4 regions of the Desulfovibrio sp. GTC20076 genome follow, and region 1 is predicted to be linked to each of the others. Evidence: predicted binding sites of a transcription regulator. Region 1 holds the regulator's gene; each other region holds the start of a gene.

Region 1 (7,417 bases):
GCAAACTGGCTGCGGCCCGCTCTTTCTTCCGTTTTCAGATGCGGGGGGGCAAGGTGGCGGAGAATGTTGCGGCCCAGGTGCGCAATCCCCGCCAGGAAAAACGCCATCCCCGCGCCCTTAACGTTGATGAAACCTTCGCCCTGCTGGATTCGGCCACGGGGCCGGGGGGCAAGAGAGGACCCGTGGTCGGCAGTGCCGAGGAAGAACGCATTCTTTGCCGCGACCTTGCCTTGGCGGAGCTGCTTTATGGCTCGGGGCTGCGCATTTCCGAAGCATTGAGCCTGGATGTGGATGATGTGCAACTGTCTTCACGCGTTTTGCGCGTTATGGGCAAAGGTTCAAGGGAAAGGCTTGCTCCTCTTTCAGACACTTCTTTTTCCTGTCTCAAAGCGTGGCTTGAAGAGCGCCCCCTGCTGGCACTGCCCGATGAAGCGGCTCTTTTTGTGGGCGCACGCGGGGCGCGCCTGAACAGAAGAGAGGCCGCACGCATTGTAGAGCGCCTGTGCCGCCGGGCGGGGCTGACCTTTACGGTGTCGCCCCACAGTTTGCGGCATTCGTTTGCCACTCACCTGCTGGAGGCTGGCGCAGATATGCGAAGTGTGCAGGAACTTCTGGGACATCAGCGGCTTACCACAACGCAGCGCTATACGCAGGTAAGCCTTGAAAGCCTGATGCAGACTTACGATCAGGCGCATCCCAGGTCAGGTAAAAGGTAAAAAAATCACGAGCATATTTTTATACTGTTAATTAAACGAGTTCAGTGATATTCTGCGATGTGGTGACCGTGCCGTGTCAGGAATTTTTCCCCAAGGCTCTTGGCATGAACAGGACTTTGTGCTAAAGAGTACAAATCGGTCAAAACGAACCGCATACCTGAACCATACCGGAAGGAGAGACAGTCATGTCCGCATTAGTTCTTGGTCACATGAATCCTGATACCGACAGCATCATCTCAGCCATTGTTGCCGCCGACCTGTACAGCAAGCGCGGTATGGACGTCACCCCGGTTGCCCAGGGCGCGCCCACTCCCGAAACAGAATTTGTGCTGAAAAAGTTCGGCATTGCCGCCCCCCAGATTGTGGACGATGTGGCCGGCAAGGATCTGTATCTGGTGGACTATTCCGACCTGGCCCAGGCCCCCAAGGGCATGGATTCGGCCACGGTTCTCGGCATTGTTGACCACCACAAGCTTGGCGACGTGACAACCTCTGCGCCGCTGGAAGCCTGGATCTGGCCCGTTGGCTGCACCAACACCGTTCTGAAGAACATGTATGACTTCTATGGTATCGAGATTCCCAAAAATCTCGCCGGGGCCATGCTGTGCGCCATTTTGTCCGATACGGTTATCTTCAAGTCGCCCACCTGTACCCCCGCTGACAAAAAAGCCGTTGAAGAGCTGGCAAAAATCGCGGGCGTGAGCGATATCGTGGCTCTGGGCATGGAGATGTTCAAGGTCAAGAGTGCCGTTGACGGCGCTCCCATGAAGGACCTTGTTTTCCGTGACTACAAAGACTTTGACATGAACGGCAACAAGGTGGGCATCGGCCAGCTTGAAGTGGTTGACCTCTCCATCCTTGAGCCTGTGAAGGCTGGCCTGCAGGCTGAAATCGAAAAGGTCAAGGGCGAAGGCCGCCACAGCGTCTTCCTGCTGCTGACCGACATCATGAAAGAAGGCTCGGAAATGCTTATTGTTTCCGATGACCCCTCGGTGGTGGAAAAAGCTTTTGGCGTCAAGCCCGAAGGCGCCTCTGTGTGGCTGCCCGGTGTGATGAGCCGCAAAAAGCAGGTTGTGCCGAATTTTGAAAAGGCTTTCAAGTAAGCACTGCTCACCATACCTCAAAAGCCCCCGGCACTTTGCGCTGGGGGCTTTTGTGTTACCTGTGTGCAGGTTCCAATAAAAAATGTTCCAACAGGCTGCGTGTGTACACAAAAGCTATAGGGCTGCCGTTTGAAATGCTTTTGTGTTCGTTTGTGGCGCCTGTCTGTATAACGGTCAGGGCATTTTCGTCTTGAAAAGACCCTAATGGCCTACCCAGATAAGCAGGGCAAGCATGCCCAGACAGCCGACAAGTACTACATAGGCCTGGCGGGTTCGCAAGGAGAGCACCGCGCCCATCAGCGCTGCCACATAGAGGGCAGACCAGGTAACTGCCTGCAGGGGGGGCAGGGCCTGATGGCGCTGCAATATGCCGAGCAGGGAGAATATCAGGGCAAAGCAGAGGCAGTACAGGCCGATCTGCCAAAAAAACCTGCGCAGAGACGAATAGCAGAGCGCCGCGCCGGGCGATGTTCCTCCGCGTTTGCCCTCACACCATATCTCCACCTTGTCCACCATGGCGTTTTGCCATATGCGCTGGCGCTGCTCGCAAAAGGAAGCCAGGTAGGCGGCCAGCATGCAAAGGATCAGAGGAATGAGCAGGCTGCCTGGCTGCGTCAGATCAAAGAATCTGCACAGGGGAAAGAGCAATAAAAAACTCAGGTTTCCGTAGGGAGGTACGACACTGCCCAGTTCGAGGGCGTCCAGCCAGAGCAGTTCAAAGATAATGCCGAGTGGCAGGGCCAGGCTCCAGTCCGAGGTGATGAAACCGGCTATGAGGGCAAGGCAGATGGGGCGGTCAACAAGGCCGATTATACAGGAAGAGCGGGCTGCACCGGCCAGGGCAAAAAAAAAGCGTAGGGAACCCCTGCTGCCGTCATTTCATATAAACTGCTCATGGGAACCCCTTACGGTTTCCGTAGGCACACTGCGGAAATCCAGTTGCACCAGATGTTGCTGCATGGAGCGCAGGTCTTCCCTGTCTTCGGCAGACAGGGCCACATGCGGGAGCACCTGCGTTTTTTCAGGACCGTAATGCAGATTGCCGATATTGAGAGTTTCCATAATCACCCCTGCGTCATTGGCGCGGCGGGCGTCCCGGCAGTTGCCGAAAAGTACGAAACTGTCTTCGCCACAGGCGTCAAGAGTGAAGGCCAGATCATCCACGGGAATGAAGTGGGTAAGAACGCGCTGCGGCACGGCGAGTTCAATAATCTGCTGGCGCAGTATGTCTGCCGCCAGCTCATCATTGGCGACTACCAGATGCTTGGCACCGGTATAGGGCAGCCATGCCTCAATGACCTGCCCGTGTATCAGGCGATTGTCCACGCGAAACCACATACTAGCTGTCGCTTTTGGTTCGCGCCTTGTTGCGCAGCATGTTTCCGGCGACCACAATACCCTTGGATCCGGCCTCGCCCGCCAGTTGGGCGAGTTCTTCAAGACTTTTTTCGCGAGCGCTGAACACCTTGAGCAGCATGGGCAGGTTGGCTCCGGTTACCACTTCTACCTTGTGGGTGGCCAGCAGGGAAAGGGCCAGGTTGGTGGGGGTTCCCCCGAACATGTCGGTAAGAATGATCACGCCCGCGCCTTTGTCCAGTCGTTGGGCCGCATCATTGAGCCGCCGCACGGTCTCGGAAACTTCCTGGCCCACATCCACGCTGATAGAACTGCAATCGCTCTGCGGGCCAAGGATGAATTCTGCGGTGCGCAGCATGGCCGAGCCGTAGTCGGCGTGCGCGACAACGATAATTCCCACCTGTGTCTTCTTGCTTTCGTCCGTCATGGCGTTCCTCTTGGCGCAGAGTCTGCCAATTTTTTCAGCCAAGTTCAAGGTGCCGGTGTTCCAGGGTTACCGGATAGTCTGCCTGTCGAAGGGCCTGGGTTACTTCTTCCGCCATGGCCACCGAGCGGTGGCGGCCGCCTGTGCAGCCCACGGCAATGGTAACGCGGTAGCGGCCCTCAGTTTCCATCAGCGGCAGAATGAACAGCAGTAGGTCTATGAGCTTGACGCAAAACTCGCGTGCATGGGGCTGCTCAAAAACATATTGTGCCACCTCTTTGTCTTTGCCGCACATGGGCCGCAGATCTGCCACAAAATAGGGATTTGTGAGAAAACGCAGATCAAAAACAAAGTCTGCCTCACGCGGGACGCCATATTTGAAGCCAAAGGAAATAACATTGACTCTGATGGCGCGCAGCTTGCTTTTACTGTCGCTCCAGCGTTTCTGAATGGCGCGGCGCAGGTCATGAATGGAAAAACGTGAGGTATCAATAACCAGGTCAGCCATTTCGCGCAGCGGACTCAGGCTGTTGCGCTCAGACAACAGGGAAGCCTCAAGTCCCATGCCTTCACGCTCCAGCGGGTGCGGGCGGCGGGTTGTGGCGTAGCGGCGTATAAGTTCCTGCGCGTCGCATTCCATAAAAAGGAGCATGGGGCGTATATTCACGGCCGCAAGGTCAGACAGGGCTTCGTTGATTTCATCCAGAAAATTGCTTTGCCGCAGGTCCATGCCCAGGGCGATGCCCTTGAAGTGGCTCATGGAGGGGCGGGACATCATGTCCACCATTTCGGGAGCAAGGCTCGCGGGCAGGCCGTCCACCACAAAATGGCCCATGTCTTCAAAAACTTTGAGGGCCGTGCTTTTACCCGCTCCGGAAAGACCGGTGACAATGCACACGGCTACGGGCGGCATCGGGGCAGCAGTTTCAACCACCGGCCCTTCGGGCCGCGGGTGTGTGGCGGTGCTCATGAATCCCCCTGAAATTTCCGGGCCGCCCCCGCAACGGCGTTCTTGGGGCGGCCCGGAACAGGCGTGTTATAAAACAGGGTCGATCAGCGCGTAGCCGCTTGTGCGTGTGCGGTATACGACGTTGATGCGGCCGTTTTCAGCGTTGAAAAAGACCAGGAATTCGCTGCCGATAGAATCAAGCTGCATGAGCGCCTCGTCAAGGTGCAGGGGCTTGGCCGCCAGGCGGTCAGTGCCTTCCACCGGTTGCGGGGCCTCGGCTTCTGCCTCGATGTTGTAGGTGAACACATCGACATCGGCGCTGCGCGCCTTGCGGCGTTGGGTTTTGACCCGTGAAACCTGACGCTTGATCTGCGCTTCGACCTTGTCTGTCACAAGGTCGATGGCGGCGTACATGTCCGTGGTCTGTTCCGTGGCGTTGATGTGCAGTCCTTCCCCCACAACGGTTACTTCGCAGCGGTGGCGGAATTTATCTACGGTCAGCACGACGGTAACTTCAAGACCGGCGGACTTGCCGAAAAAACGCCCCAGCTTTTCCATGCGGCGGCGGGCATATTTTTTAAGATGGTCGGAGGCTTCAAAGTTTTTGAAGGCAAAAGAGATATTCATATAATCCTCCTTTTGATGGCGGTTTCCGGCATGGCAACCGCGAGGTCCCGCCCTTGGGCGGGCAGCGAAGCAGTGGCGGTTTACGGCCCTTTTTCGCAATCTTGCGCGTCATTCGCCGTTGGGGCGGCCGGGACCGGGGTTCCGGGACGCGGCGGAAAGATCAGAAATGCTCCTTGCGCCTGGAGGATGAGGGGATGTCAAGGGCGGTACGGTATTTAGCCACAGTTCGCCGGGCAATATTGACCTTGAGGCGTTCCTTGAGCATTTCGCCTATGCGCTCGTCACTGAGCGGCGATTTGGCGTCTTCTTCGGCAATGAATTTTTTAATGAGCGCCTTGACGCTTTCGGAGCCGACCTGGCTGCCGTCGTCCAGCTCAAGCCCGCTGTTGAAGAAAAATTTGAGTTCAAAAATACCGTGCGGCGTGGCCACGTATTTATTGGTGGTAATGCGGCTCACGGTAGATTCATGCATGCTGATGTCATCGGCAATATCCTTGAGAATAAGGGGGGCCAGCCGTGTGACGCCTTCTTCAAAAAAAGGCTGCTGATGCCGCACGATGCTTTCCATCACCTTGTACAGTGTGCGCTGACGCTGGTACAGGCTCTTGATCAGCCATGTGGCCGAGCGCATTTTTTCCGTACAGTATTCTTTTTCCTTGTCCGAAGCGGTGCCCATGTTCATCTGTGTCAGGTTGGAAAGCTGGAGCTGCGGCAGGCCGTCTTCGTTCAGCAGGATGATAAATTCATCGCCCATTTTATACACGAACACGTCCGGACTTACGTAGGCCGGTTCACCGCCGCCGAAGCTCGCTCCGGGCAGGGGGTCAAGGCTCTGGATGATGTCGAGATATTCCTTCAGTTCATCCATGTCCAGCTTGAACTTGCGCAGCAGGGGCTTGTAGCGTTTGGCTTCAAGGTCTTCAAGGTGCGCGTTGACAAGCTCGAGCAAAATGGGGTCGCGATCATACTTGAGGCTTCGTATCTGCACAAGCAGGCATTCGCGGGCATCGCGGGCAGCTACGCCTATGGGATCAAACATCTGTACACGTTCGAGCACGGCCAGCGCCTCGGCGGGTTCCGCCCGGGCCATCTGGGCAACCTCTTCAATACTGGCCTGCAGGTAGCCCGCAGATGAAAGATTGCCGATAATGATTTCGCCTATATCTTTCTGGGCTTCGGTAAGGGAAGAGAGGCGGAGTTGCCAGAGCAGATGCCCTTCAAGGGTGGGTTTGGCGGAATAGCGGGCTTCGAGGGGGGAGATGTCTTCCGCGGCTTCATACTCGCGCGGCTGCACAAGGCGAGGAGTACTGGCGAATTCACCAAGGTAGTCCTCCCAGTCTGCATCCTTGGCAAGATCCTTGTCGTATGCTTCCTCAGCACCGCTTTCCCGCCGGTCTTCCACGTGTTCCTGTGCGGCGTCGTCTCCGTGGGATTCCTCAAGAAAGGGGTTTTCCAGCAGTTCCTGCTGCACGGTTTCCAGAAGCTCCAGACGCGAGAGCTGAAGCAGTTTGATGGCCTGCTGTAATTGCGGGGTCATCACCAACTGCTGAGCCAGTTTTAATTGCTGTCGAAGTTCCAGTGCCATGTGCGTTTTCCGCCTTGAAAAATCCAGAAGCCTTATATTTGTGGTTACAAGTAGTGTGCCATAGTGGCAAAAATTACGCAATAGCCAGAGGTTGCACCATCAAAAGTAAGAAAGCACGGCTAGTTGGATCAAACTTTGCATAAAAGGGAAGCCGCTTTTTTGTTTTCAGGCGGCCCGAGTGAAATATACAGTGAAAAGATAATGTTTCAAACATGTTGCTGTGCGTTCAGACAAGCCTGCAAATAAAAGCGCGGGCCAGAGGCCCGCGCGAAGGTGTGTAAAGAGGAAAGCCCCTCACGCCGGGGATCAGACCTTGGCGTGCTTTTTAGCCGCGCCGATGAATTCCCGGAACAGCGGATGGGCATTCATGGGGCGGGACTTGAACTCGGGGTGGAACTGGCAGCCCAGGAACCAGGGATGTTCCGGCAGTTCGATGATCTCCATCAGGGAGCCATCGGGCGAAGTGCCGCTGAATATCATGCCTTTTTCCGCCAGGGCTTCCTTGAATTCATTGTTGAATTCGTAGCGGTGGCGATGGCGTTCTTCAACCATGTCGGTCTTGTACGCTTCAAAGGCGCGCGATTCGGGCATGACCTTGCAGGGATAGGAGCCAAGGCGCATGGTGCCGCCCTTGTCGCTGCCGGCATCGCGTTTTTC
Region 2 (7,417 bases), 230 kb from region 1:
AATTTTAGGTTTTTTTACAGCAATAGACAAGACATTTCGCAGGGCATATGTTTGGCGTGCGGAAAAATTTTCCTCTCCCGGTGCAAGGGGGATGCCGTAAAAACAGGCAATTAAGGCTGAAAGAGCCTTGGCAGCATTTTTGCATTAAATGCGGCAAAATGCGGAACGCCAACCCTGGAGGCGACATGAAGATCAATAATGAACAACTGGCAGCCCTGCTGCGCCAGCAGGAGCAGTCTGCCGGCACGGCTCATAAGCCCGCCGGGCAGGGTGCCGGTTTTGAGGCAGCCCTTGCCGAGCAGCTTGGGCTGGGCGGCGCAGGGGCCTTCCCTTCCGCCGGAGCCGTTTCCGGCGGGCAGGGCATGCAGGCGGCCCAGGCATCGCAGGCTTCCATGATAAGCCAGATGCTGCTGGGCGTTACCGGCGAAAACAACGACGTGGACCCGCATGAGGATGTATTGCGCGAGGCTTTTACCCAGGCTTCGGGTACTCTTGACATGTGGGACTCGTACGTCAACACCTTGGGCGATGCCGGCAGGGGAGGTTCCTTGCGCGAGGCATATGCCCTGTTGCAGGGAATTGACGGACAGGTAAGCGCCCTGAAAGAAAATACCGCGGGCCTGCGCGGGCAAAACCCCGGCCTGGATACCCTGGTGAACAATCTGGAGGTGCTTGCCGCCACAGAAAAGTTCAAATTCAACCGTGGTGATTATAACGTTTAGAAACGTCTGGAGTAGGTTGTCCTTGAAATACAGGATATTTCAAGGATGTTGCCCTGTCTGAAAGAAATCGTGTTTCCAGGCAGGCAGCCTGCCACGTTGCGGCGCGCCGTACCGCATGCGGCGCTACAGGACTGTTCTGGCTTTCTGCCTTGCAAATGAAAAGGCCGTGAATTTCAGGGATTCACGGCCTTTTCGTGCCTTGGAGTGTGGGTATGTTCTGCGTGTTCTGTTTCGGCCGGGGCGTCTTTTGCGGGTCGTTCAGCCCCGGCCGCATGGGGGAAGTCTGCTTCGGGAACATCAGCCTGGGAGGAGATGTCTTTCAGGAGAAGGGTTCATGGTCTCCACCGGAGGACGCGCAGGCAACTTGCGCTGTTCCGGCGGCGGGCGGCTGCTTGTAACAGCCGCCCGCGACTGGAGGGTTGGGTGTTGCAAGGTGGCTCTGATAAAAGGGGCTGCTTTAGTTCTGCTTGGTGTCAGGGGTAGCGGCATTCTGATCCATGGTGCCGTACATGCCGTGGCCCATCCCGTGACCCTGGCCGTGCATGCCGCGTCCCATGCCGCGTCCGCTCATGCCGGGGCAATCGCCCATCATGCCGCGTCCCATGCCGTGGGCGCCCATGTAGGGCAGGCCCTTGTCCTGCATCTGCTTGCGCATGGCGGCATCAAGCTGGTACAGCTTGCCGTCCACATCCTTCACTTCTTTCTGCAGGGCCTGAATCCTGGGGTCATCGGCCTTTACTCCCTGATAGAGCAGGGCATTGATCTCGGCCTGCTTGCCGTACTTCTGCTGCAGCAGGGGCTGCATCTTGGGGCCGAATTCCTTATGGATGCTGTCCATAGCGTTCATCTGTTCGGTGGTCATGCTCATGTGCGGACCCATGTGGGGACCGGAGGGGTTGCCGTGCTGGGCGCTGGCGATGCCGGCTGTGCCAAGCAGGGCCACAAGAGCGAGAGCCGCGGTGGTGGAAGCTATTTTGGATGTCTTCATGGTGGTATCCTTTATGATTTCGGTCTGAGCCGAGGGTTTTTATTTGCTTTGGGGCTGTGTTGAGCGCCTGTAAAGTCCGGGTAAATTCCGGGGGCCGTATGTGCCTTTTCTGTCGTGCAGGCCCGGCCCCCGATGGCCGCCGCAGCCGGACAGTGACGCCGCTGTTGCAGAATTTTTCTGCCAAGAACATATGTTTTTAGGGTGTCTCATGTGTTGTCCTTGGTTGGCGTCAGTTCCTGGGCTTACCGGCCCATGTGACCTCCGCCATGGGGACCGTGGGGACCGTACCCGCCGTGACCGTTGCCGTTGCCGCACCAGGGAGAGGCAATGCTGGAGCTTGCACCGGTCTGAGCCTGAGAGGGCAGGACGGTGAGGGCCATGACGAAAACAAAGGCCAGGGATGCTACCAGAATGGAAGGTTTGAAGGTTGTGGTTTTCATGATTTTCTCCTTGTCTTGTATATATTCGTGATCTTGATCCGTTTTTCTGAAAGAAGCGGTCAGATCACGTTTTTAAGCTTCTCGTATTCTTCCTGCGTTATTTCGCCGGATGCCAGGCGGTGTTTCAGTATGTTCAGCGAATCACGCCGGTCAAAGTTGCACCGTTTTCTGGTCAGCAGGCGGCTTATAAGGCAGACCGCCAGCACGAGCACTATGACTGTAAGAAACATTCCCAACCAGCCGCCGCCCCAGCCGAAAAAACTCTGAAAATAACAAGTATGCATTTTGTGTCCTCCCGGTGAGGCCGGGCGCGCCTGCACCCAGGCGGGGTGGCGCTGTCACCGGTTTGCGCTTCGCGCTGTCTTGGCTCTTATAAGGCAAAGGTCGTGCCAATATGACAAGTTTTATATAACATCAGTAATTATTATATGTTAACACAACGATATCTGTATTTGTCCTGACAGCCTTTTTTCATTGCTGTCCAATTTTTACTCACATCTGGCGGCGACTGTCCAATTTTTACCCCCGGACTTGACCGGGTGGGTAAAAAATACATAATACAGTCATCCTGCAACCAAGGAAGACCCATGAAAAGCAGAGTCTCAAGACTGTTTTCCGCCAGGGGCCTGCGCGCCCTGCATCTAGGCCTTTCACCCTGGATGGTGGTCGGCATGGCCATCATTCTCGGCCTTGCCATCACCGCGCTTGCGGTGCGCAGCAATCAGCGCGGCAAGACATATATGATACAGAATCTCATAGACAGGGCCGAAGCCCTCATCTGGGCCTTGGAAGCCGGCGCGCGCACAGGGCTGTGCACGCCTCTGGGCACGTTGGGTACAACTGACGGCCTTCAATCCTTGCTGACGGAAACCGCCAAGCAGCCCGGCATTGTTTTTATGGCTGTAGCCAGTGATGAAGGTAAAATGCTTGCCTACAGCGTGCCTGTGCGCAACAGGGACAGAAGCCGGCCAGAGCGCGAAAACGCATCTCCGCGAGAAATGACGGGCGTGCAGCCCGGTGAGCGGGCACTGGCCCTCATCATGCCCACCGGGGTGCAGGTAACAGAAAAGCCCACCTGGCGCATACGGCAGTGGAACGGAAAAAAAGTTTTTGAGGTTTACCGGGCTTTTGTGCCACTGGCTGATGTTCGGCCCATGCCCATGCCCATGCGCGGGCATGGGCAACATATGGGCCGCGGGCGCAGTATGGGCGGCGCAGGCATGCCGCATGGCCCCATGACCCTGAAAGATATGAGCCCGCCCGGTTCCATGCGGCCCATGCCGGAAGGCAGACACGGGGGCATGTCTTCCTCCGGACCAGGCGTCATGCCTGGCGGCGCCGAAGGGCAATGGCAGCAGGAGCAGGTCCGGCAGCCCATGGGCGTGGTGGTGATCGGGCTTGACCTCAAGCCTTTTGAAGCCGCGCTGGCAGCAGATTTACGCCACAATCTCACCTCGGCGGCCCTTCTTGCGGCCCTGGGGCTTGCCGGTTTTGTTTCCCTGTTCTGGGCGCACAACTACCGCCGTTCACGACGTATGTTGCGCGATTCCCGGGCCATGGCTTCGGAGGTCGTTGCCAATCTGCCTCTGGGGCTTCTCACCAGCGACCCTTACGGCAGGGTCGCCATGGTCAACGACACGGCCCTGAGCATGTTTGAACTGGACAGAAGTACAGCTGTGTACGCGCCCCTGACCGGCCTGCCCGGTCTGGACTGGAGCGCCCTTGTGGCGGAGCTGGCCAGCGGGCGAAAGGTGCTTGAGCGTGAGTGCGCGCTCACCACAGGCCGGGCGGGAGCCGTCATCAGCCTAAGTGCGGCATCCATGCACAATCAGGATGGCGTGTTTCTCGGCAACGTGTTCATCCTCAGGGACATAACCGAGGTCAAACGCCTGCAGGCCGACGCACAGCGCAACGACCGCCTGTCCGCCTTGGGGCATCTGGCGGCGGGTGTGGCGCACGAGGTGCGCAATCCCCTGAGCACCATCAAGGGGGTGGCCCTGTATATAGCCAAACGCATGTTGCCCGGCGGCCGGGAAGAAGAGGCCGCGCAACGCATGATTGACGAAGTGGACAGGCTCGACCGCGTGGTGTCTGAATTGCTGGAATTTGCCCGGCCCGGAGCCATCAATACGGCTGAAGCCGACCTTGCAGAAGTGATCGGCCGTGCGTTGAGGCTGGCAGAGGCTGATATGCGCTCACGGCATATTCATGTGGTTCTTGATGTGCCGCCGGGCCTGCCGCCAGTGCGCGTCAACACCGAGCGGCTTACCCAGGCCCTGCTGAATCTTTTTCTCAACGCTGCGCAGGCTATGGGGGAGGGCGGCGAACTGCGCGTGGACGCGCGACTCTGTTCCGGCGGGCAGACCTTCTGCATCACGGTGGCCGATAACGGACCAGGCATTGCCAGAGACATTCAGGCGGCCATTTTTACGCCCTATTTTACGACCAAGCCTTCAGGCACGGGCCTTGGCCTTGCCATTGTACACCAGATTGTGGAAGGCCACGGCGGCAATGTCAGCGTGACCTCTGCGCCTGGCCGGGGTACGGAATTTACCCTTGAACTGCCGGTGCGGGGCAGGGATGCTGCTCCGGCGGGCGGATAAATGTTCAGACAAAAACAACGGAATACTCAAGCTGCCGAGGAAGATGAAATGACTGCAAAAACGGCCGTAAAGCTGCTGGTGGTAGATGACGACCGCAATCACCGCGAAATGCTGCGCGCCCTGCTGGAAGAGTGGGGCTATGCCCCCGTCACCGTGGACAATGGCGAAGAAGCCGTGGCCCTGTGCCAGGAAAGCCCCTTTGACCTTATCCTCATGGACGTGCGCATGGGCGGCATGAGCGGCATTGAGGCCACCCGCGCCATCAAGGGGTATAATCCGGCCATTCCCGTGCTGATCATGACGGCCTACTCCGATGTGGCCAACGCTGTGGAGGCCCTCAAGGCCGGGGCTTACGACTATCTCACCAAGCCGCTGGCCTTTGACGCCCTCAAACTGGCTCTGGAACGCGCCCTTGACCATGCGAGCCTGCGGGACGAAGTGCGCGCCTTGCGGCATGAACTGGCGGCCAACGTGGATTCGCGCGATGTCATCGGTCAAAGCCCGGCCATGCGCCAGATGCTGGGTCTGGTTTCGGCCATTGCGCCCTCAGAAGCCACTGTGCTTATCACGGGTGAATCCGGCACGGGCAAGGAGGTTATCGCCAGGTTGATCCACGCCAACAGCGGCAGGAGCAAGGGGCCTTATGTGGCCGTCAACTGTGCCGCGCTGACAGAAACCCTGCTGGAATCCGAATTGTTCGGCCATGAAAAAGGCGCGTTCACCGGCGCGGAAAAACGTCGTGAAGGACGTTTTCTGGCGGCCAACAAAGGCACGATTTTTCTGGACGAAATCGGCGAAATCCCGCTGTCCATGCAGGTCAAGCTGTTGCGGGTGATCCAGGAGCGCGAACTGCAGCGTGTGGGGGGCGACCAGAACCTCAAGGTGGACGTGCGCATTCTGGCAGCTACCAATAAGGATCTGGCGCAGGAGGTGGACGAGGGGCGTTTTCGCCAAGACCTGTATTACCGCCTCAATGTGGTGGCCCTGCAATTGCCGCCCCTGCGCGACCGGCAGGAGGACATCCCCCTGCTGGCCATGCACTTTATGAAGCTTTTTGCCGAGCGCAACGGCAAAACGGTCAAGGGTTTTACCCCTGCCGCCATGGACAGGTTGCTCAAGCACAACTGGCCCGGCAATGTGCGTGAACTGGAAAATGCCGTGGAGCGGGCTGTGGTGCTGCTGGTGGGAGAATATATCAGCGAACGTGAACTGCCGCCCACCATTCTGGACGTGGAAGAGGAAAATACGCGTCCGGCGCGGCTGGATTTTGCCAACATGACGCTGGAAGAAATCGAGCGCCTGGCCGTGCAGGATACGCTTGAGCAGGTGGGCGGCAACAAGAGCGAGGCCGCGCGGCGTCTTGGCATCAACCGCAAGACGCTTTTATCGAAACTCGGGGATGGGAAGTAGCGGAGCGCTGCCGTGGGCCGCGCCCCTCATAAAGGACTGCCATGCTGAAAAAAATATGCGATGTACTTTACAGGCGCTGTGTCGGGGCAACGCGTTATTCAGTGGCGGGATTCCGCGCGGCCCTTACCAAGGAAGAGGCTTTTCGTCTGGAACTGGCGGGCTTGGCCGTGCTTGTTCTTGTCCTGCTTGTAGTGCCGTGGCCCCTCTGGAAAAAATTTTTGCTGACAGGCTCATATCTCTTGATCCTTATTGTGGAATTGCTGAACTCCGCCATTGAGGATGTGTGTGATCTTGTCAGCAGCGAATATTCAGAGTTGATAAAAAATGCCAAAGATAAAGGATCAATGGCAGTTTTAACGGCGTTGCTCTGCAATGTGTTGCTGCTTATTGCCCTGATTTTGCTATAGCCGGTATTTTTTGAGCAAAAAGCTGCCCGAAATTTCTTTGCAGATAGTGATACATTTTACTTCTGTTCAATGGCGGGGAAGATTCATGCACACAAGGATGTGATTGCCCTGTGACGAAAAACAGAAAGGGAATGTAGCCGGAGGCTTCGCTGGTATACGATCTGTGGTCGCCCCATATGGCCACAGTGGTTCCTTCGGGCAGTTGCCGTATATAGGCGGCAAGGGCGGTGTCGGTGTGTCGGCACAGCGAGTAATAGACGTTGCGTGGTTCATCCGGAAATTGCAGGGCATTGCAGACCATTTCCGGCTGGTCCATGACGTGCATGTCCAGCGTGATGATAAAATGTAAAAAAGGTCCCTTGACGGGAATTTTTTTTGCCGCAAAGCCAAGCAGGTCCGTGTCAGCCGCAATGCCATCCGTCCATATGGCAACAGCAGGCACGCCTTCGGCCTGCATTTTTTCCAGCCCGCAAACATACTGCACCCCCTGACGCCGGTAGGCAACCTCCTGATTCATGTAGTTGCCCGGCATGCCATGGAAGGAATAGCTCGGGGAAATCTTTTGAGTCAGAAAACGCAAAAATGAGCCAGAATAATCTGTTTCATACTCATAGTGCAGGATGCTGTGTGAAGCGATACGCCCGGTAAATACTTCATAGTCGGAATTGGCAGACGCCATTTTTTTTGTGCCGTCCAGGCGCAATAGCACTGCATGGTCCAGCAGGTTGTGCAGAAAAGGCATAATGTATTCTGCTCGTGCCTTTTCTGTAAGCATTTCGTAGTCCAGAGCCTCTACTTGAATAAGAACGATTTTATCTGTGCAGGGAAGCAGCGGCAGGTTCTCAAC
Region 3 (7,417 bases), 270 kb from region 1:
GCCGATGGTGCGCCACAGTCGCGCAGACGGGCGGCTGACCTTCACTACCAGGCTTGAAGAAGGCATTGCCCAGGCTGATTGTGCCTTTATTTGTGTAGGCACGCCGCCGCAACCTGACGGCTCGTGCGACTTGAGCTTTGTCCGGCAGGTTGCCAGAGAAATCGGCCAGTACATGCAGAAAGACATGGTAGTTGTGGATAAGTCCACTGTACCTGTGGGAACTGCGGACGAAGTGCGCGGCCTCATTGACAAGGAATTGAAAAATCGTGGCGTGGATTTGCATGTGGATGTGGTTTCCAATCCAGAGTTTCTTAAAGAAGGCGATGCCATTGCCGACTTTATGAAGCCTGACCGCGTGGTCATCGGTACGGATTCGGAGAAGGCCGCTACCCTTATGCGTGAGCTTTACTCACCGTTTGCCCGCACCCGGGATAAAATCATTGTTATGGGCGTGCGCAGTGCGGAAATGACCAAGTACGCGGCCAACTGCATGCTTGCCACGAAAATTTCATTTATCAATGAAATTGCCACCATCTGCGAACAGGTGGGCGCGGATGTGCGTGATGTGCGCACGGGCATCGGCTCGGATTCCCGTATCGGCTATCAGTTCATCTACCCCGGCGTGGGGTACGGCGGCTCGTGCTTTCCCAAGGACGTAAAGGCGCTTATCCGCACTGCGGAAAACGCGGGGGTCGAGCCGAGGCTGCTCAACGCGGTTGAGGCCGTCAATGCCAGACAGAAAAAATATATGGCTGCCCGGGTGGAAGAATACTTTGCGCCGCAGGGAGGCGTGGCAGGCAAAACCCTGACCATGTGGGGACTGGCCTTCAAGGCCAACACCGATGATATGCGTGAAGCCGCCGCCATTACCATTATCAATGAGCTGACGGCCAAAGGCATGAAAATTCGTGCATTTGACCCCGTTGCCGCTGACAATGCCCGTAGTATCTTTGCGGATAACAAGCTGGTAGAGATCGTGGATGACCAGTACGCGGCCTGCCAGGGCGCACAGGGCCTTATGGTTGTGACGGAATGGAACCAGTTCCGCAATCCCGACTTTGAAAAAGTACGCGGGCTGCTGACGGCGCCTCTGCTGTTCGATGGGCGTAACCTGTACTCTCCTTCCGCCATGGCCGAGCGCGGCTTTGCCTATTTTTGCATCGGCCGGGCAAGCGTTTAGCTTATAAGCTGCGCCGGATTGCAATGGCCTTGCAGTACGCCAAGGGGGGTGAACGAATCACGTTCACCCCCCTTTTTGTATATGTAAAGATGGTCGCCGTCGTGCTGTATATGGCGTTGGCCTGTCAATACGGTGCAGCACCAGCCTGCTGCAGGATAGTTTTGTCTGAAGCCCTGCCTGCTTGGCAGGTTTTTTATCCAAGCATGGACACACCTGGCACGAGCGGCACGATGGACATTGCTGCCCCTGGGTACGTGCATCCTGTAGTCAGCCCTGTTTCAGGGGCGACAACACATTGCATGCCCGGCGCTGCTGAAGTATACCTTTCAGAGTGAACAACCCTATTTTATTCGGGCAAGAAACTATGCAGCAGACAGATCCTGTTCATGATAGTGTAAAAAATCATCACGAGCAGCAGCTCAGCCTTTTATATGAGCTTGCGCAGATCATGAATTTCACGACAGATTTGACTCAGGCTCTGGATAAGGCGTTAAAGCTCATGGCCAGGCAACTGCACATGATGCGCGGGGCCATTACCCTCATCTCGCCGCATACTGGCGAGATACGAACAGAGGCGGGCTACGGCCTGAAACCTGCTGAACTACGGCGCGGCCGTTACGTGCGCGGTGAAGGCATCACGGGCAGAGTTATTGAAAGCGGCCGCCCCATGTACATCTCCAATGTATCTGAAGAACCGCTGTTTCTTAACCGTACCCGTTCACGCGATTTGAGCAAGGAAGGCATTTCCTTTATATGTGTGCCCATTCGTCTCAATGATCAGGTTGTGGGCGCGCTTTCTGTGGATCATCTGTTAGTGGATGAAGCTACCCTTGAAGATGAAATGCGCCTTCTGACCATAGTATCCACGCTTCTTGGGCATGCCGCGCTGGAAACTCAGGGGCGCATGGACGAAGAAACGTCCTCCCCCCTGCGCCCCAGAGGGTTTGTAGGCAATTCCGAGGGGATGCAAAAAGTCTATGCCCAGATAGCCCAGGTGGCTCCCTCAGTAACAACGGTATTTCTTCAGGGTGAGTCGGGTACGGGTAAAGAGCTTGCCGCCCGTGCCATTCACTCAGGCAGCGCCCGTGCCGGTAAGCCATTTATTTCTCTCAATTGTGCGGCCTTGCCGGAAAATCTGATAGAGAGCGAACTGTTTGGTCATGAGCGCGGGGCTTTTACCGGGGCCAGCGCCACGCGCAAGGGACGGTTTGAACTGGCCCACGGCGGCACACTGTTTCTTGATGAAGTGGGCGAGCTGTCTCTCATGACCCAGGCCAAGCTTTTGCGTGTCTTGCAGGAGCGTGCCTTTGAGCGCCTGGGCGGAATGGAAACCCATTATGTGGACGTACGTTTTATCACTGCCACCAACAGGAATCTTGAACACATGGTTGCCAAGGAAAGCTTCCGGCGCGACCTTTTTTACCGGCTGAACGTGTTTCCCATCTATCTGCCTCCGCTGCGGGGGCGGCCTGAAGATATACTTCCGCTTGCCAACCATTTTATCAGAAAATTTGCTCAGGCCAATGGACGGGAAAACGTACGTCTTTCTTTGTCTGTGATGGATATGCTGCAACGTTACGCATGGCCGGGCAACATTCGCGAACTGGAAAATGTCATGGAAAGGGCGGTACTGCTTTTGGGCCGTGAAGGCCTTGTTTTGCCGCAACACCTGCCCCCGGCTTTGCATGGAGCACACTGCGCCGGTATAAGCGGAGAGAGCGCCTGTGCAGCGCGCCCAGGATTTTCCGGCAGCCTGCAGGATCAGCTGGATGAGCTTGAACGGGCTTCCATAGTCGAAGCTCTGGAATTCAGCCAGGGCCAAATGGGCAAGGCCGCTGCGAGCCTTGGCCTGACAGAGCGTATCATGGCGTTACGCATGAAAAAATATGAGATCAATTATAAGGAATTCCGTCCCAGGCATAACCGTTCATAGCCTGTTGCAGCCCCGTCATTACTTTTGGGGCGGTTTTGCTGCTGCAGATCAAAAAAAATACCCCGATCCACGGCTCTGTTCAAAGAGCAAGAGTTGTCTCAGAGCAGAGGGGCGTAATGTATCTCTCTGCCGCCTTTGACCTTCATTTGTATGCGCACTGGAGCATGTACGTCTGGGAAGGGCAGCTGATGTGCCTGCATGTTTTTTGGCCTGCTTTTGCCATATATTACGGGTTGATTACCTGCATTGGCACGTTACGCTGTTTCCCGCGTGATTGAGATGCCATCAAGAGCATAAAACTACACTTATGTTGTTTTATGCTCTTATTATTTTTCCGGCTCATTTTGTTAAAAATTCTTTAATTAAGATGAATTGTCACATTTTTTAGGGATGGGAACACAGATCATTCATAAAAAGCCACCAAAATGTATAAAAATATAATATACTGATATAATTTTACTTTATTAATTTGTGGTCAAGAAAGCTTTTTCCCCTGTCAATAATCCTGATCTTTCCTACATAAATGTAAAAAATAATCAATCATGCACGCCAAGAAATGGAAGTTATCGTCTTTGCTTCATGTAAATACTAATTAATATAAAAAGTTACACGTGCTCAAAAAGCAACGCCCGTCTTGGCACAGATAGTGCTTTTATGGAGGCAGGCAACGATATTGTATCGTCGCTGCGGATCCGGCGCCGGTCCGCTGAAGAGATTCAGCAACACGCACACCTTGTGCGTAATGATCAAGGACGCCCTATGAATGCCCCTGATACTGCCTTTGTCATTATCTGCGCCACCATGGTCATGCTCATGATTCCGGCTTTGGCCCTGTTTTATGGTGGCTTGGTCCGCGCCCGCAATGTTCTTTCCACCCATATGTATAGCTACGCCTGCCTTGGGCTTGTTTCCGTCCTTTGGGCGCTTGTGGGCTACACACTGGCCTTTGGCGACGATATGGGCGGACTTGTGGGCAATTTCAGATTTGCTCTGCTTGACGGGGTGAACGGCAATCCCGCCCCTATGGCGCCGCAGCTGCCGCATACGGTTTTTATGGGCTTTCAATGTATGTTTGCCGTGCTCACGGTAGCCTTGATTTCAGGAGCGTACGCAGAACGTATGCGTTTTTCTGCCATGCTGCTTTTCTCTGCTTTGTGGCTGGTTCTTGTGTACGCTCCTGTGGCTCACTGGGTGTGGGGCGGAGGCTGGATGGGCCGGATGGGCGCACTGGATTTTGCCGGTGGCGCTGTGGTGCACATGTCTTCGGGAGCCGCCGCGCTTGCCTGCGCCCAAGCCTTGGGTCCCAGGATTTCAACCGGCTCACGGCATGTTCCCCATAATCTGCCGCTGACGCTTCTCGGTGGCGGTATCCTCTGGTTCGGCTGGTTCGGCTTTAACGCCGGCAGCGCGCTGGCCGCAGGAACCCTTGCGGGGCAGGCGCTGGTGACAACGCATATGGCGGCGGCATGCGGCATTCTTGGCTGGATAATTGTTGAATGGAAGCATACGGGCAAGCCTACCAGCCTGGGAGCAATCTCCGGCGCTCTGGCAGGGCTTGTGGCTATTACCCCGGGCGCTGGTTTTGTGGATGTGCTGCCAGCCATGCTCATAGGCTTTATCGGCGGAATGGTCTGCTACGGCGGTGTATTGCTGAAGAGCCGGTTCGGTTATGACGATGCCCTTGACGTCGTGGGCATACACGGCCTCGGCGGAACCTGGGGCGCACTGGCTACAGGTTTGTTCGCCAGCGCGGCAGTCAATGGCGTGGACGGTCTTTTTTACGGAAATCCCGGCCAGGTCTGGATACAGCTTGCATCCATCGCAGGTACCTGGGCTTTTGTTTATGTTGCCACGCGCATCATTGTCCGTCTGGTGGGCGCAATGGTCGGATTGCGGGTTGCCCCCGAGGAAGAGTACAGCGGCCTTGACCTCGGCGAACACAATGAGCGCGGTTATAATCTGTAATCCGGGAGAGACTGTGTCATGAAGAAGCTCGAGATAATTATTCGTCCCGGTATGTTTGAAAAAGTCAGGGATGTGCTCTCAGAACTGGGCATACACGGATTGAACTACACAGAAATAAAAGGATTCGGGCGGCAACGCGGCCATACTGAAGTGTACCGCGGCGCTATAATGCAGGTGGACTGCTTGCCCAAGATAAAAATTGAAGTGGTTTTGCATGACAACATGCTTGAACCGGCAGTGAACGCGGTGATGCTCACTGCACGCACAGGGCAGGTGGGAGACGGAAAGATTTTTATCAGCGCTGTGGAAGATGCCATGCGCATCCGCACAGGTCAACGTGGTGATGCGGCCCTGTAGGCCGGAAATTTTAACGGCAAAGCTTCACGTATCCAGGTGATAAAGGAGAAAAGGCATGAGTTCCGTCCGCAAAAAAGCTTTATTCATGGCCATTAATACCGCCCCTGTAGTCCCCGTGCACAGCGACGGGGCCAGCTGCCGCGCGGAAGACAATTTTGGCCGTTATGTTTTCGGTCTCTCGACCATGCGAAAACGTCTGCCCAAGGATGTGTACAGCAAGCTCGCCAAAACAATTCGCGATGGCGAGCGCTTGAATCCGGACATTGCCGACGTGGTGGCCAATGCCATGAAGGATTGGGCCATAGAAAATGGGGCAACCCATTACACGCACTGGTTTCATCCGATGACGGGTCTTACGGCCGAAAAGCATGATGCCTTCCTGTCCCCGACGTCCGACGGGCAGGTCATCAGCGAGTTTTCAGGCAAAATGCTTATCAGCGGCGAACCAGACGCCTCGTCATTCCCTTCGGGCGGCATCCGCTCCACCTTTGAAGCTCGCGGCTATACCGCCTGGGATCCCAGTGTGCCGGTTTTTATTATTCCTGCACCTTATGGGGCGACACTGCACATCCCTACATATTTTTACTCGTATTCCGGCGAGGCTCTGGACCGCAAGATTCCGTTGCTGCGTTCCATCTCTGCCTTGTCCCGGCAGGCCATGCGCATACTTCGCCTTTTCGGCAACGAATCGGCGGCATACGTGCGCGCAATGGTAGGGCCGGAGCAGGAATATTTTCTTGTTGACAAAAACCTTGCGGCCTTGCGGCCCGACTTGCTGCTGACAGGACGCACTTTGCTGGGAGCACCGTCAGCCAAAGGGCAGGAGATGGAAGACCATTACTTTGGCGCCATTCCGGCCCGCGTAATGAGCTTTATGCAGGATGTGGAAAAAGAACTGCTCGCTTTGGGCATTCCTGCAAAAACAAGACACAATGAGGTAGCCCCGGGGCAGTTTGAGCTGGCTCCGGTTTACGAAGAGGCCAACATTGCCTGTGACCATAACATGCTCACAATGAACATGATGCGGCATATGGCCGCACGGCACGGCTTTATCTGCCTGCTGCATGAAAAACCCTTTGCCGGTGTAAACGGTAGCGGCAAGCATAATAACTGGTCAATGAGTGATTCTGACGGCCAGAACCTGCTCAACCCCGGAACAACGCCGCAAGATAATGCGCAGTTTCTGGTGTTTCTGGCCGCGGTGCTGCGTGCGGTACATAAGCACGGCACAGCTTTGCGGCTCGGAACCATCGGTGCGGGCAATGATCATCGGCTTGGCGCCAACGAGGCTCCTCCGGCCATTCTTTCCGTCTACCTCGGTGAGCAGCTCACCGGGGTGCTGGACGGCATCATCAGCGGACACGGTCCGAAAAGTAAAAAAAGTGGCTTTATGGAGGTGGGAGTTTCAACACTGCCGCCCTTGCCGGTGGATCTTTCCGACCGTAACCGGACTAGCCCTTTCGCATTTACGGGCAACAAGTTTGAATTCCGCTCCGTTGGCGCATCGCAGTCGGTTGCCCCGGTCAACATTGTCCTCAACGCCGCTGTTGCCTGCGCCCTGGATGACATCGCTACCGAGCTTGAAGCGTCCATATCTGCCGGAGCCGATCTCAATGCTGCACTTCAGGAATTGCTGCCGCGCGTGTTTAAAGCGCACATGCCGGTTGTTTTTAACGGAAACGGATATGCCGAATCGTGGAAAGCCGAAGCAGCCAGGCGCGGTTTGCCCAATCACAACAATACGGTAACAGCTCTGGAACATTATAGTGATCCGGACGTCATGAATGTTTTTCTGCGACACGGCATACTCACAGAGCGTGAAATACTTTCGCGCCAGGAAATACTGCTTGAAAACTACTGCAAAACGATCTGCATTGAAGGAAATCTGATGCTGGACATGCTGCGCACTTCAGTCTTGCCCCAATGTCTTGAGGCGCAATCACGCGCAGCCGATGCGGTTATCAAGACGCGCGCTGTATCAG
Region 4 (7,417 bases), 310 kb from region 1:
GTGCCCGTGGCAGCCTGGGCGCAACGCCGGGCAAGGTCGCGCAAAACGCCTGCTGATGTCCGCACTGCGCTCATGGCCTGCGGATCCTGCTTCAGGCGGCGGTCTGCCCACCGGGCCACAAAGATAAGTTCATCGTCGTCCATAGCCTGGCCGGCTCCACGACGAATGGCGCTTACCAGCGCCCGCTGCGCTGTGGCCTGCTCTTCCAGCGCCCGCCGGAAGCGCGCGCCAAGGCCATCCACACGCAACTGCGCCGTGCCGAGCTGCGATTGCGAAGCGCCGGACTCACGCAACTGGTCATAATCAAAAACGGCTTCAGCCATTTGCCCGTTTATTTCCACGGCATTGCGCGCCGCCGCGTCCACCTGCCGCAAGCGGGCATCCAGGTCAGGCGTGGCCGCCACGCCTTCCAGTGCTCCGGCCAGCATCACAAAGCGGCCCGCAAGCGCCATTTCAAGCTGATGCATCTGCTCGGCGTTAAAATCCCTGGCGCGAGCCTCACGCGCTATGGCCTCCAAAAAGCGGTCTACATAGAGGCTGTAAAGCCCCTGCACCATTGTGGGATGAAAAGCATAACGCAGCAGGGCCGCCCTGCCCCCGGCATCACCCTCGGCAAGGCCGGTAAGCTTGGAGCCAAAGCGCTGGTTTACGCTCTGCACCGAAGCGCTGAGAGTTCCGCCCCGTGGGCCGGGCTTGAAACGCGAAACAAGATAGGCCGCCAGGCTTTCCACAAACTGCGGGCGCACGCGGCTGTCTTCGGTAACACGCGGTCCCGGCTGTCCGGGTATGTCTGCCCCGGTAAAAGGAGCGGCGGTGCTGCCCTGCGCAGCCATATCCGAAGGCGAAGCCACAGTGCCCTGCACGTTCTGCCCGGCCAGCGTGCCCGGAGCCGTATAGGGGCTGACCACCGAAGGCGGAGGCGGCGGCGGGGCATCGCGCAGCACACCACTCACCCCTGCCAGCGGCGTGCCGCTTGTGGCATTGTCGATGACGGCGGCGGCCTGTTCGCGCCACTGGTCGCGCGTGTCCTTGTCCCGCGAGAGCCAGAACGCCGCGCCACCCACAAGCAACACCGCCAGAAGGGCCAGAACAGCCACCTTACGTCCGCCCTTGCCGGGGGCAGGCTCCGGCAGATTGACGATGCCCGGCACGCCGGGTTGTTTTTTATCCAGTTTCATGCGCAACTCCTTTACGGCGGCGCGCAGAGCGTTATACAGGTAAAACAAGAAGCCCTGCCCAAAAAATACAAGGCGGACACGGCGTTCCCGTGGCGCTCAAACCGCTTGGGCCGATGCTAGCATCGCTTTATGGGCCTGTGAAGACTTTTTCCAGACATGAGGCTGCCGTGAAACCGGCGCGGCAACGTCCTGCCACCGGGCAACCGCGGACGACAGATGCGCGGGGCGCAGCCCGGCCGGACCATGGCTCAAACACGGCATGGCAGGCCCCACCACACATCGCCGTATCTGGCGGCACAGGGGGTAATACGGCCATACGATGCGGACGCGGGCCGCACATTGCATCAGTCAACAGGGAAGGCTATAGTATACCCGGCTCACATAAAATACATACCTAGAGGGCAAGATGCAGACTCCTCCCAATATCCTGACAATCGCCGGTTCCGATTCCGGCGGCGGCGCGGGCATTCAGGCCGACCTGAAAACCATTATGGCCTTGGGCGGCTACGGCATGAGTGTCATCGCCGCGCTCACTGCCCAGAACGGTCAGGGCGTCACGGGCATACACGCCCCGGACCCGGACTTTGTAGCCCTGCAGCTCTGCACCGTGCTTGACGGTTTTCCTGTAGCGGCCGCGAAAACAGGCATGCTGTTTTCAGCCCCCATCATCAAGGCCATTGCCCCCATACTGCGCAAGCGCGACTTTCCGCTTGTGGTAGACCCGGTTTCCATAAGCCAGAGCGGCAGCGTTCTTCTGCAGGAAGACGCGGTAAAAGCACTTGTACAGGAAATCCTGCCCGGCTGCGATCTGCTGACGCCCAACAGGCCCGAAGCGGAAATGCTCACCAACATGACCATTGATAATCTTGACGACGCGGCGGCGGCCGGTGAAAAACTGCTGCAAATGGGCGCACGGGCCGTTCTTATCAAGGGCGGTCATATGGAAAGCAATGTGGTTGTCACCGACTGCCTGTGCATGGAGGGACAAGCTCCCAAACACCTGCCGCAGGCCAAGGTAGAAACCGTCAACAACCACGGCACGGGCTGCACCCTTTCCGCCGCCATTGCCACCGGCCTTGGCAAGGGGCTGCCCCTGCAGGTGGCGGTAACCCGCGCACAGGAGTTTCTCAATCTTGCCCTGCGCCGCAGCTACAGCCCCGGCAACGGATGCGGTCCTGTCAATCACTCGGCCGGGTTGAACCTTCAGGGCATTTAAACTTTCTTAAAGATAAAATGCCCTGAAACCGGCGCATGCCGCAAAAAAACAGTTGAAGGCACTTGAACGCCCGCTGCGGCAGACTGCACTTTTCGTGGCATGGTGGCTGCGCAAGGCCGAAGCATCTTGTCAATACAACAAACAGCGGGCTTGGCCCGCTGTTTGCACTCTATTGAATATGGATGCCGTGCAGGCGTCAAAATCAAGGCGGTGTGCGCGTGCCATTTCGTTTCAAAATGCAAAAAGTTCTGGACTACCGGGAACAACTGGAAGAAGAAGCCAAGGTCAATCTGGCCGTTCAGCAGACCCGGCTGGCCGAGGCACGCGAGCGTCTCGAGCAGATACGGCAGGAACTGCATCAGGCTGAAGACGGGCTTATGAACGCCGCCCTTATGGACGCGCCAGAACGCTGGCTGCGCGAGCAGTACGTCAAGGGGCTGCGGGCCGACGCCGCCCACGAAGCCATCCAGGTGCGCATGCTGGAACAGCTGGCCGAAGAGGCCCGCCAACTGCTTGCCGCGCGTGCCATAGACAAAAAACTGCTGGAAAAACTCAAGGAAAGGCAAAAGCAGCATCATGTTCGCGAGGAACAACTCAAGGAGCAACGCATCAATGACGAAACAGCCACCCTCCGCTACAAAGCTCCGACTTTCTAAGCTGTTCCGCTGGCTGGCGGTGCTCTGCTTTATCAAGCTTGCCATGCTTGCCATGCTTCTGCTGGATGTGCCGTTGCCCGCATGGCTTGACGGCCGCCCCTCGCAGCTTGCCTCAAACGACCCGTCACAGCTGCCCGCTGATGCTCCTTCCGACGCCGACATAATGGAAAGGCTCACCGCTCTTGTGGCCGCCAGTCAGCCCAAAGACAATGAAGGTCCCACCCATTCCCCGGTCAGCAGTGCAAACACGGTCCCTGAGCCCCTCCCGGCAACCCCTGCCGTAAACCACAATCCGGCGCAGGCCCGTGGCGAAGCCCACGGCAGTGCCCCCCAGGGTTCGGAAGCCGCACGGCTGGCCGCAGCCGCACGCCCCAGACAAAGGGATACCACCCCGACCACAGGCCGCATGCTTGATGCCGACGCCCTGCCCACGCCGCTGGTCACTGCCGGAGTACATCCGGCCGGCCCCGCCGAGATCCAGATTTTTACCCCTGACAGCACGGACAGCCCCGCCCCTCTGCCCGCACCCCTTGCCCAGCCGGGCATCAGCGCTCCCCGCCAGGATACTATGGGGGTATCTGCCAATGCCGCGGATAAAAACGCCGCACCCCGTCATGGCTGGCTTGAATCCCTAGGCCTTGCCGGGCTGCCGGTCCCCGCGCTCGGCAGCGTGCAGGCCGCCCATGCGGCGGCACTGGATATGCCCGTGCCGCAAGCGCCGTCTTCTGCGCCGACCTCACCCTTTGCCCCGGCAGAGCAGGCCGCGCCCTACTCCTTGCCGGGAGCGCCCGACATTCCGGCCAATATTCCGCGCGGGCAAAGCACGGACGGCGCCCCCCTGCCCCCACGCGGCGCTTCCGGTTCCAACAGTTTCGGCTCCGCATCCGGCTCGGGTGCAGCGGGCATACCCGCCCTGCCCCAGAGCAACCAGCCGGGGCTGCCCGCCGTGCCGCCCCCGGCAGTCCGTCCGGTCCCCTCGGGGACGGATCCCAACCTCAAGGCGCAGGAACTTGCCCGGCAGCAGCAGGATATTCTCATGCTGCGCCAGCAGATGGACCAACGGCTCAAGGACATCCAGAACGCCGAACAAAAAATGAAAGACATGATCCGCGAAGCGCGCGGTATTGAAGACGAAAAAATCCGCCGTCTCGTGCTCACCTACACCCAGATGAAGCCCAAAGCCGCCGCCAAGGCGCTGGAAAGCATGGATGAGCGCGTGGCTGTGCGCATTCTGACGGGCATGTCCCCCAAGCAGTCCGGCGACATCCTCACCTACGTCAACCCGGCAAAAACCGCCAAACTGACGGAAATCATCACCCGCATGAAGCTGCCAGAATAATGCGCCTGAAACTTCTTATTTCCTACGTGGGCACTGGCTACAGCGGCTGGCAGATTCAGGAAAAACCCAAACCGCCGCCTACGGTGCAGGGCGCTCTTGAAGCCGCACTGCGTACCATTGCCGGTAAAGCCGTGCGCGTTCACGGTTCGGGCCGCACTGATTCCGGTGTGCATGCCCACGGTCAGGTGGCCCATTGCGACATCCCCGATACCCGGGCCGGGCTTGACTGGCGGCACAGCCTCAATGCCGTGCTGCCGCGCGATATCCGCGTACTGGACGCCTCCCCCGCTGCCCCGGACTTTCATGCCCGCAAAGACGCCCTGCGCAAAACCTATGCCTACCAGTTCTGGCAGGACCGCCGCTTTCTGCCGCCGCACGTGCGCCCGTATGTATGGAACTGCGGCATGCTGGACCTGGACGCCATGCGCGATGCCCTGCCCTTTCTTCTGGGCAGGCACGACTTCGCTGGCCTGCGTAATGCCGGTACGGATGTGGAGAGTACCGAACGTACCATTATAGACGCCCGCCTGGATGCACTGGCCCCCTGCGAATACTACCCCCCCCACGCCCCCATGCTGCGCCTTACCATTACGGCCGATGGCTTTCTGAAACAGATGGTACGCAATGTGGCCGGTCTGCTTGCCGCGTGCGGTCAAGGCAAAATACAGCCCGCGCAGATACCTGAGCTGCTTGCAGCCCGCGACCGCCAGGCAGTGCCTTCGGTAACGGCCCCACCCGAGGGGCTGGCGCTGGTGAGTGTGAAATATCCAGAGCCATAGCTTTATATGCTGCCCGCAGCACACATTGGCAACAAACCATTCTTTCGCTCACTAACGCAAAAGTCCCCACCGCAAGATGGGGACTTTTATATATTTCACGCTTGAAACAGTACCATGCCTGCAAGACACTGTTTCTGGCCCGTACGACCAGGAATAAAATTTTTAGGGGGGAAGAGGGCGAGGAACTTTTTTGCAAAAAGGTCCCTCGCCACGCAACACTTCAAAGCGAAAAAACGCTCCCCTATATCATTTCATTCAGGTCAGAAGACTGTTCCTGCGCCCTGAATTTTTGTTGCAGCATGATGGGCAGGGCTTCGGGGTCCATAGGGTCATACTCAAACATGACTGCCGTGCCGAAGCAGGAAAAATACTTGCTGCCGTCAGGGTGAAAGGCCACGTTTTCGCTATACCCAACGATGGCCTGCGCCCCCTTGTTCATGGCACGCGCTGCCATGCCGAAAAAGGCTTCGTCAGAGTCAAAGCCCCGGCAGCACACAAGGCCCAGTACCTTGGCAATACGGCGGCCTTCCACCTGATGCGTGGTCACCACGGGAAAACGCCCGGCCATAAAAACCTCGCGCACCCGCGCGTTGGCGTCCGACATGCGCACCTGTTTTTCAGCCTTACGCGCCTTTTTTTCATGACCGCCCAGTAAGAAGAACATGCCTGACCTCCAGAAGCAGTGGAATGGCAGCGCGGCACGCTGCCGGATACAAACCATATGCAAAGGTCTTGCCAAAAAAAATTATCCATATAAATCAACATAATTGTGCGGAAATTTTTTCTCTCGTCATCAAATTGACGGGGCATGCTGGTGCCGCCAGTCAGCAGCGCCCGCATAGCGGATGCTTTTTGTTGCGCTCGCCGGGCCAGGGCAGATTACCTTTGAGAATATGTCTCCGCAAAGTTTAAAACACACTTACTTCGGCGTTTAACCGCACAGATAACCTGCGCTATACGCCTCTGTAGCGAACGTTCGCTCACGCAGCCGTCAGAAATTGCTCTAAAACCATAACCTGAAAAGCCCGCTTACGCGGGCTTTTCAGGTATGCTCTGCCGTTGCCAAAGTGATTTTATTGGGCGGGCTGTTTTTTGTCTTCTTCGCCATGCTTTTCGGGCCGCAGGATACGGCAGATGGGCTGCGCCGTGGCCCGGCCGGAGAATATTTCCTCCACACCGGCATCCAGGGCATGGGGCAACACTTCATCCACATGATCCACAAAAACAATTTCAAGGTCTTTCAGCACCTCGTCCGGCACTTCCTTGAGGTCTTTTTCATTGTCGCGGGGCATAAGCACTTTTTTGATGCCGCTGCGCCGCGCGGCCAGCAGTTTCTCGCGCAGGCCGCCAATGGGCAGCACACGGCCCCGCAAGGATATCTCGCCCGTCATGGCCACATCGTTGCGAACCGGAATGCCCAGCAAGGCCGAGGTAATTGACGTGGCAAGGGTAATGCCTGCCGAGGGACCGTCCTTGGGCGTGGCTCCGGAGGGTACATGCACATGAATATCCACCTTGCGGTGGAAGCGCGGGTCAAGCCCCAGCACCTCGGCCCGCGAGCGCACATAGGAAAGCGCGGCCTTGGCCGATTCAGTCATGACCTCACCAAGTTTGCCAGTGGTCACCACCTGACCAGAACCGGCCATGAGCGTTGTTTCCACCAGCAGAATTTCGCCGCCGCGCTGATTGTAGGCAAGCCCGGCGCACACGCCCACCTGCGGCTCAGCCTCGCGCTCGTCATGCCGGTATTTTTTGACGCCAAGCATGGAGGGCAGACTCTGGCACGAGATGTTCACGCATTTGTCCAGATTTTCCTCTTCCACCAGCTTGATGGCTGTTTTACGGCACAGGGCCGCAATTTCGCGCTCAAGGTTACGCACGCCCGCCTCGCGGGTATAGGAACGGATGATCTCAAGAACGGCATTATCCGAAACCCGGATGTTGCTCTCCTTGAGTCCGTGCTCTTCTATCTGGCGGGGCAGCAGAAAGTGTCGCGCGATATGGCGCTTTTCTGTTTCAAGGTAGCTGTTCAGCTCTATTATCTCCATGCGGTCCAGCAAAGGCACGGGAATGGTGTGCAGCGAGTTGGCCGTGGTGATAAAGAATATCTTGGACAGGTCATATTCCAGGTCCAGATAATGGTCCATAAAGGTATGGTTCTGTTCCGGATCCAACACTTCCAGCAGGGCCGATGCCGGGTCGCCCCGGTAGTCGGATGTCATCTTGTCCACTTCATCCAGGCAGAAGAG

What was found. Region 1 encodes sigma-54, which starts transcription at its own class of promoters, with help from an activator protein. Its sites were predicted from a motif close to CTGGCACGGNNNNTGCTT; they were not measured.
Region 2: the regulator sigma-54 is predicted to act here: its motif matches at 2,526-2,543, upstream of ACZ495_RS07455 (SHOCT domain-containing protein).
Region 3: the regulator sigma-54 is predicted to act here: its motif matches at 3,748-3,765, upstream of ACZ495_RS05230 (ammonium transporter).
Region 4: the regulator sigma-54 is predicted to act here: its motif matches at 2,489-2,506, upstream of fliJ (flagellar export protein FliJ).

Annotation. Positions count from the first base shown of each region.
Region 1 is NZ_AP039366.1:1,463,555-1,470,971, reverse strand. It holds gene ACZ495_RS06445 (tyrosine recombinase XerC) at 1-716, shown strand, start outside; gene ACZ495_RS06440 (manganese-dependent inorganic pyrophosphatase) at 902-1,819, shown strand; gene ACZ495_RS06435 (hypothetical protein) at 2,021-2,395, opposite strand; gene ACZ495_RS06430 (PTS sugar transporter subunit IIB) at 2,699-3,157, opposite strand; gene ACZ495_RS06425 (PTS sugar transporter subunit IIA) at 3,159-3,602, opposite strand; gene rapZ (RNase adapter RapZ) at 3,637-4,512, opposite strand; gene hpf (ribosome hibernation-promoting factor, HPF/YfiA family) at 4,636-5,175, opposite strand; gene rpoN (RNA polymerase factor sigma-54) at 5,336-6,760, opposite strand; gene ACZ495_RS06405 (CTP synthase) at 7,067-7,417, opposite strand, start outside.
Region 2 is NZ_AP039366.1:1,694,987-1,702,403, reverse strand. It holds gene ACZ495_RS07470 (hypothetical protein) at 186-722, shown strand; gene ACZ495_RS07465 (hypothetical protein) at 1,180-1,710, opposite strand; gene ACZ495_RS07460 (hypothetical protein) at 1,953-2,150, opposite strand; gene ACZ495_RS07455 (SHOCT domain-containing protein) at 2,210-2,434, opposite strand; gene ACZ495_RS07450 (ATP-binding protein) at 2,738-4,753, shown strand; gene ACZ495_RS07445 (sigma-54-dependent transcriptional regulator) at 4,802-6,163, shown strand; gene ACZ495_RS07440 (diacylglycerol kinase) at 6,205-6,570, shown strand; gene ACZ495_RS07435 (sulfatase-like hydrolase/transferase) at 6,548-7,417, opposite strand, start outside.
Region 3 is NZ_AP039366.1:1,189,526-1,196,942, reverse strand. It holds gene ACZ495_RS05240 (UDP-glucose dehydrogenase family protein) at 1-1,180, shown strand, start outside; gene ACZ495_RS05235 (sigma-54 interaction domain-containing protein) at 1,545-3,113, shown strand; gene ACZ495_RS05230 (ammonium transporter) at 3,873-5,078, shown strand; gene ACZ495_RS05225 (P-II family nitrogen regulator) at 5,097-5,435, shown strand; gene ACZ495_RS05220 (glutamine synthetase III family protein) at 5,491-7,417, shown strand, end outside.
Region 4 is NZ_AP039366.1:1,770,942-1,778,358, forward strand. It holds gene ACZ495_RS07800 (hypothetical protein) at 1-1,178, opposite strand, end outside; gene thiD (bifunctional hydroxymethylpyrimidine kinase/phosphomethylpyrimidine kinase) at 1,585-2,394, shown strand; gene fliJ (flagellar export protein FliJ) at 2,613-3,050, shown strand; gene ACZ495_RS07815 (MotE family protein) at 3,007-4,389, shown strand; gene truA (tRNA pseudouridine(38-40) synthase TruA) at 4,389-5,168, shown strand; gene ACZ495_RS07825 (YbjQ family protein) at 5,410-5,832, opposite strand; gene lon (endopeptidase La) at 6,242-7,417, opposite strand, start outside.